One region of the Streptodolium elevatio genome, then DNA from elsewhere that is predicted to be linked to it. Evidence: predicted binding sites of a transcription regulator. Region 1 holds the regulator's gene; the other holds the start of a gene.
What was found. Region 1 encodes HspR, which represses chaperone genes until heat shock. Its sites were predicted from a motif close to TTGAGNNNNNNNNNCTCAA; they were not measured.

Region 1 (3,456 bases):
ACCGCCAGGCGGTGGGCGAGGTGGCCTTGGTCAAGGTGCTCACCGAGCTCCTGCCGGTGCTGGACGACATCGGCCGCGCGCGCGACCACGGCGAACTGGCGGGCGGCTTCAAGTCGGTGGCCGAGTCGCTGGAGTCCATCGTCGCCAAGATGGGCCTGCAGAGCTTCGGCAAGAAGGGCGAGCCCTTCGACCCCGTCGTCCACGAGGCGCTGCTGCACAGCTACGCCCCGGACGTGACCGAGCCGACCTGTGTGGAAATCCTCCAGCCCGGCTACCAGTTCCGCGAGCGGGTCATCCGTCCCGCACGCGTCGCGGTGGCCGAGCCGGCGGAGGCGACCGAGGCCCCGGCCTCGGAAGCGGACAGCAGCTGAGCCCGCGCACGGCCGCACGCGACAGACTGACCAGACCGGAGGGAGGCGGGACGCCGTGAGTACCAAGGACTACCTCGAGAAGGACTTCTACAAGGTCCTCGGCGTCCCGAAGGACGCCGGGACCGCGGAGATCAAGAAGGCGTACCGCAAGCTCGCCCGCGAGTACCACCCCGATGCCAACAAGGGTGACGCGAAGGCGGAGGAGCGGTTCAAGGAGATCTCCGAGGCCTACGACGTACTCGCCGACGAGAAGCGGCGCAAGGAGTACGACGAGGCCCGGACCCTGTTCGGCAACGGCGGCTTCCGCCCGCCGGGCGGGGCCGGTGCCGGCGGCTTTCCCTTCGACCTGGGCGACCTGTTCGGGCAGCCCGGAGGGCCGGGCCAGCCGCCCGGCGGTGCCGGGGGCATCGGCGACCTGTTCGGCGGCCTCTTCGGCCGCGCCGGTGCGCGGCAGGCTCCGCCGCGCCGCGGCCAGGACGTCGAGTCCGAGGTCACCCTCAACTTCTCCGACGCGGTGGACGGCGCCACCGTGCCGATCAGGCTCACGAGTTCGGAGCCGTGCCACCACTGCAACGGCACGGGCGCGGCGGCCGGCACCATGCCGCGCGCGTGTCCGACGTGCAGCGGCACCGGGCAGACCAGCCGCAACCAGGGCGGGTTCGCCTTCTCCGAGCCGTGCCGCGACTGCAAGGGGCGCGGGCTGCTCGTCGACGACCCGTGCATCGTGTGCCACGGCTCCGGGCGGGCCCGCAGCGCGCGCACCATGCAGGTGCGAGTGCCCGCGGGCGTGCAGGACGGCCAGCGCATACGCCTGAAGGGCAAGGGTGCCCCCGGCGAACGCGGGGGTCCTGCCGGGGACTTGTACGTCGTCGTGCACGTGCGTCCGCACCCGGTGTTCGGCCGCAAGGGCGACAACCTGACCGTCACCGCCCCGGTGACATTCCCCGAGGCGGTGCTCGGGGCCGAGGTCACCGTGCCCACTCTGGGCGGTACCCCGGTGACGCTCAAACTCCCGGCCGGTACGAAGAACGGCGCGACCCTGCGCGTGCGGGGCCGCGGCGCGGCACGGAAGGACGGTTCGCGCGGCGACCTGCTGGTCACCGTGGAGGTCACCGTCCCGAAGGACCTGGACCCGAAGGCGCTCGAGGCGCTGGAGGCGTACCGGGCCGCGACCGCATCAGTGGACCCGCGCGCCAAACTGATGGAAGCGGCGAAGGGAGCGTGACATGCGAGCGGACGGAGGTCTCCCCGGAGGCCTGCCAGGCGGGTTCCCCGGCGGCCCCTCCGGAGGCCGGTCACCCGGGCGCCGCTACGAACTGAGCGAGATCACACCCGTGTACGTCATCTCGGTGGCGGCCCAGCTCTCCGGCCTGCACCCGCAGACACTGCGCCAGTACGACCGCCTCGGCCTGGTCTCGCCGGACCGCACGGCCGGGCGCGGGCGCCGCTACTCGGCGCGCGACATTATGCAACTGCGCGAGGTGCAGCGGCTCTCCCAGGAGGAGGGCATCAACCTCGCCGGCATCAAGCGCATCCTCGAACTGGAGAACCACGTCGAGGCGTTGCGCATGCGCGTCGCCGAACTGGAGGCCGCCGCGGCCGAGGCGGGCGCCGTCCAGGCGCAGCGCGAGGCCGCGGTGCACGCGTCGTACCGCCGGGACCTGGTGAGGGTCCAGCCGCAGGGCACCGCCCTGGTGGTGTGGCGGCCCAAGCGCGGCCGCCAGGACTGACGCGGAAACGACCCGAACAGGCACGCACGTGTGTGGGCCCCGTACCGGACCGGTACGGGGCCCACACATGTTTCGGTGTCCTTCGCGGCTACTCACGCGCCGTCGCCAGCGCTCGGGCGGCGTGGCTCACGTCCGGTACGGGGTGCGCGCGCAATTCGCGTACCAGGGCGCGCCATTCGGACGACCACCCGGTCAGCGGGCCGGTCTCGCCGGCCAGCGCGAGGGCGAGCAGCCCGGTCGCCACGGTTCGGTCCGCGGCCAACGCGGCGACCGGGGCGAGGAGTTCGTCCGGTGTCACCGGCGCGACGTAGCTCGTGACCCGGGCGCGTAGGCGGCGGCCCGCCCGGAAGGCCAGCAGCGGGCTGTCGGCGCACCGGACCGCGACCGCGCGCAGTCCTGCGGTGATCACGTCCTCGTCGCCGTGCAACGGCACGGCCTCGGCGAGCAATTGCACACCCTCGTACGGGAATCCGCGGTTGTCGGCCAGGTGTTCGGCCAGGCGCCGCACCTCCGCCGCGGTGACGGACGGCGGCTGCTGCCGTGCCCACGCGCGCGTGAGCTTCACGAGGTGGCGGAGCCGCCGCGCGGCGGGCCGGTCCCGACCCGCCGCGGCGTCCAGCGGCCCGCCCGCCTCGGCGTGTGCCGCGTCGGCCAACACGTCGACGGTGGCGAGGAATTCGTCCCCCGCGAAGCCGTCCCTGACGAGCCCTTGGATCGCCTCGGCGGCGTCCTTCCAACCCTTGCGCACGGTCAGGTCGCGGACCGCGGCGTGCACGCGCTCGACCTCGCCCGGCGCCCACGGCGACCACCGGGTGAACGCCTGGTACGCGGCCCGCCGCACGGCGGCGTGCTCGTGCCCGCACGTGGTGACCACCAGGGCCGCGAACCGCGCACGGTCACCGGCGGCAAGGTCGAGCGGGTGCACGGCGACGGGCACGGTGGCGACGTCCCGCGGCCCGGCGACGGCGCGTTCGACGACTGTCCAGGAGCTCGGCCGATCCAGGCGCGACAGCAGGGCGACCAGGGCCGCGCGCAGGACGTCGCGGTGCACGTCGTCGCGCGTGGCCGTGTCCGCGACGCGCTCGACGCCGTCCGGCACCCCGCGCTCGACCAGGAGCCGCACCGCTTCCTTGCGCACGGTGACCTTGCCGGCCGGTGCGGTCAGCAACGCGTCGAGGAGCGGCCCGAGTTGCGAGGGGGCGACGTACCGGCTGACGCGACTGGCGGTGTACATCGCCGCGTGCGTGTCGTCGCCGGAGACCCGGGCGAGCAGCACCGGAAGGATCTCGGCGTGCCCCTCCACCCGGGCCGCGCCGGCGAGTGCCGCGTCGCGCACGAGGGCGTCGGGGGAGTCG
Region 2 (3,456 bases), on a different contig from region 1:
GCCTCGTGCCGTCGGAAGTTCTCCATGACCACCGCCGCCAACTCCGCCTCCGGATGCCCGCGCGCGAGCGCGATCAGTGAGACGGCGAGTTCCTTGGCGCTCAGCAGATCGGCCGGGACGGTCGTCAGGTCCACGTGGACCCTGCGGTTCAGCGCGGCTTGCAGGGAGACCCGCAGGGCGTTCTCCACCCGACCCACAGATGTGGCGTCGCGCAGTTCGGTGAGCCAAGTCCCGCCGGAGGCCTGGGCGAAGGCGACTCCGCGCTCGGGGGAGCCGGAGAACCACGGCCTCGTGTCCGGCGCGCTCGGCGGCTCGGCGGGTCTGTCCTTCCAGGGACGCCCGTCACCGCCGCTCCCGGCCTCAGACGCCACGCTCGCACCCCCGATACCCGCACGATGACGAGAAGAGCGTCATTCCGGCGGATCACGCGGCAAAGCGCTCGGATCGAGCACGGTACCGCCTGAGGTGCGACGACAGCAGCAACATCATCGCGGCGGCCAGACCCCCGGGGTCGTGTCGTACTCGTCGACGTCCAGGATCGCGCCGGTCGCGGTGAGGAAGTCCAGGACCGTGCGGTCGAGGTGCCAGCCGAGGAGGTTCGGCGGTTCGGCCGCCCGGGTTTGTGGGGCGTCGTCGGCAGGCGCGTCGTCGTTGAAGTAGCGGACCACCTCCAACACGGCTGCGCAGTTCGCCGAGTCGTCTTCCGTGGCGAGCCGCCTAACCAGTTCCGCGATGCGTGGCGTGTGCGGGGCGAGCCGGTCGAGTACGCAGGAGATCTGCTCGTCGATCCGGAACCGCGGCTCTCGGCAGACCATCTGCCACTTGTGCGTTGTCGGAATGGCGGCGGGCTGGGTGGTCCGGCTCCCGCGGACCAGTACTTCGTCGGGTTCGATGCCGAGATGGGCGGTCATGGCCGCTGCGGACGTGCGTTTGCTGCTGAGCGCGAAGTAGAAGTACTGGCGCACAGGCATCCCGCGACCCTAGGCCGCCGAACGGACGGCCGCGCGGATTTTTCCCGCCGCGAGGCCGCACACGGTCGGGAGGGGCTTGTTCGCTGTGGGCGATCGGGGGAGGGGGTGGGAATGAATGGGGGCTCTTCATTCTTGAGTCAGGTCAGCGCAACGTACTGAACGGAACCGACTCCCAGGGGAGCCACCATGAGCGACACGACCTCCGGCATCCTGACCCTTCCGGTGCTGCCCCTCGACGACATCGTGGTGCTGCCGGGCATGGCGGTGCCGCTGGAGCTGGACGACACCGAGACCCGCGCCGCGGTGGACGCCGCGCGGGCACTGCCGGGGATAAGGGCCGGCAAGGGCAAGGCGCGCGTGCTGCTGGTGCCGCGCGACGAGGGGCACTACCCGGCGATCGGCACCCTCGGGGTGGTCGAGCAGATCGGTCGCCTGCCGAGCGGTGAGTCCGCGGTCGTGGTGCGTGGCACCGCGCGGGTGCGGATCGGGACCGGTACGACCGGGCCCGGGGCCGCGCTGTGGGTCGAGGCCACCGTCGTCGACGAGGGCCGGGCCGACGAGCGGGCGGAGGAGCTGGCGCGTGAGTACCGGGCGCTGGTCACCACGATCCTCGGCAAGCGCGGCGCCTGGCAGGTCGTCGACTTCGTCCAGCAGATCGAGGACCCGAGCGAGCTGTCCGACAACGCGGGCTACGCCCCGTACCTGTCGCAGGCGCAGAAGATCGAGCTGCTGCAGACCACCGACCTGACCGAGCGGCTGGAGAAGGTCGTCGGCTGGACCCGCGACCACCTGGCCGAGCTGGACGTCGCGGAGACCATCCGCAAGGACGTCCAGGAGGGCATGGAGAAGACGCAGCGCGAGTTCCTGCTCAAGCAGCAGCTCGCCGCGATCCGCAAGGAGCTGGGCGAGCTGAACGGCACGCCCGGCAGCGAGGAGGAGGACTACCGCGCCCGGGTCGAGGCCGCAGACCTGCCGGAGAAGGTGTTGCAGGCCGCCCTCAAGGAGGTCGACAAGCTGGAGCACGCCTCCGACGCGTCGCCGGAGAGCGGCTGGATCCGGACCTGGCTGGACACGGTCCTGGAGATCCCGTGGAACGAGCGGACCGAGGACGCGTACGACATCGCCGGCGCCCGCGACGTGCTCGACGCCGACCACGCCGGCCTCGACGACGTGAAGGAGCGCATCGTCGAGTACCTGGCGGTACGCAAGCGCCGCGAGGAGCGCGGCCTGGGCGTCATCGGCGGACGGCGCAGCGGCGCGGTCCTGGCGCTCGTCGGCCCGCCCGGCGTCGGCAAGACCTCGCTCGGCGAGTCCGTCGCCCGGGCCATGGGGCGCAGCTTCGTGCGCGTCGCACTCGGCGGCGTCCGGGACGAGGCGGAGATCCGCGGTCACCGGCGTACGTACGTCGGCGCGCTGCCCGGCCGCATCGTGCGCGCCGTCAAGGAGGCCGGGAGCATGAACCCGGTCGTGCTGCTCGACGAGATCGACAAGGTCGGTTCGGACTACCGCGGCGACCCGACGGCGGCGCTGCTCGAGGTGCTGGACCCGGCGCAGAACCACACGTTCCGCGACCACTACCTGGAGGTCGAACTCGACTTGTCGGACGTGGTGTTCCTCGCCACGGCCAACGTTTTGGAGGCCATCCCCGAGCCGCTGCTCGACCGGATGGAGCTGGTCCGCCTCGACGGCTACACGGAGGACGAGAAGGTCACCATCGCACGTGACCACCTGATCCCGCGTCAGCTCGACAAGGCCGGACTGGACGCGTCCGAGGTCGTGTTCACCGAGGACGCGCTGCGGCTGCTGGCCGGCGAGTACACCCGCGAGGCGGGCGTGCGTACGCTCGAACGGGCGATCGCCCGCGTGCTGCGCAAGATCGCCGCGAAGCAGGCGCTGGACGACGGTATCGAACTGCCGGTCGAGGTCGGGCCGACCGACCTGGTCGACTTCATCGGCCGGCCGCGGCACACGCCGGAGGCATCGCTCGCGAAGGAGGAGCAGCGTACGGCGGTGCCCGGGGTCGCCACCGGGCTCGCGGTGACCGGTGCGGGCGGCGACGTCCTCTACATCGAGGCGTCGTTGGCCGATCCGGAGACCGGGGCGTCCGGCGTCACGCTCACCGGGCAACTGGGCGACGTGATGAAGGAGTCGGCGCAGATCGCGCTGTCGTACCTGCGGGCGCGCGGTGTCGAGCTGGAGCTGCCGGTCGGGGACCTGAAGGACCGCGGCGTGCACATCCACGTGCCCGCCGGCGCGGTCCCGAAGGACGGGCCGAGTGCGGGCGTCACGATGACCACGGCGCTGGTGTCGCTCCTGACCGGGCGTCCGGTGCGGTCGGACGTCGCGATGACCGGCGAGGTGTCGCTGACCGGGCGCGTGCTGCCCATCGGCGGGGTCAAGCAGAAGGCGCTCGCGGCGCACCGGGCCGGGATCACCACGATCCTGGTGCCGAAGCGCAACGAGCCCGACCTCGACGACATCCCCG

Region 2: lon (endopeptidase La) is a predicted target of HspR. The motif match lies at 1,104-1,122, and genes of this name have one in related genera.

The regions. Positions count from the first base shown of each region.
Region 1 is NZ_JBSFVE010000006.1:186,225-189,680, reverse strand. Features, by position in the region: gene grpE (nucleotide exchange factor GrpE) at 1-371, shown strand, start outside; gene dnaJ (molecular chaperone DnaJ) at 427-1,596, shown strand; gene ACWD12_RS14215 (heat shock protein transcriptional repressor HspR) at 1,598-2,101, shown strand; gene ACWD12_RS14210 (hypothetical protein) at 2,190-3,456, opposite strand, start outside.
Region 2 is NZ_JBSFVE010000033.1:56,510-59,965, reverse strand. Features, by position in the region: gene ACWD12_RS37455 (hypothetical protein) at 1-371, opposite strand, end outside; gene ACWD12_RS37450 (DUF4279 domain-containing protein) at 486-971, opposite strand; gene lon (endopeptidase La) at 1,158-3,456, shown strand, end outside.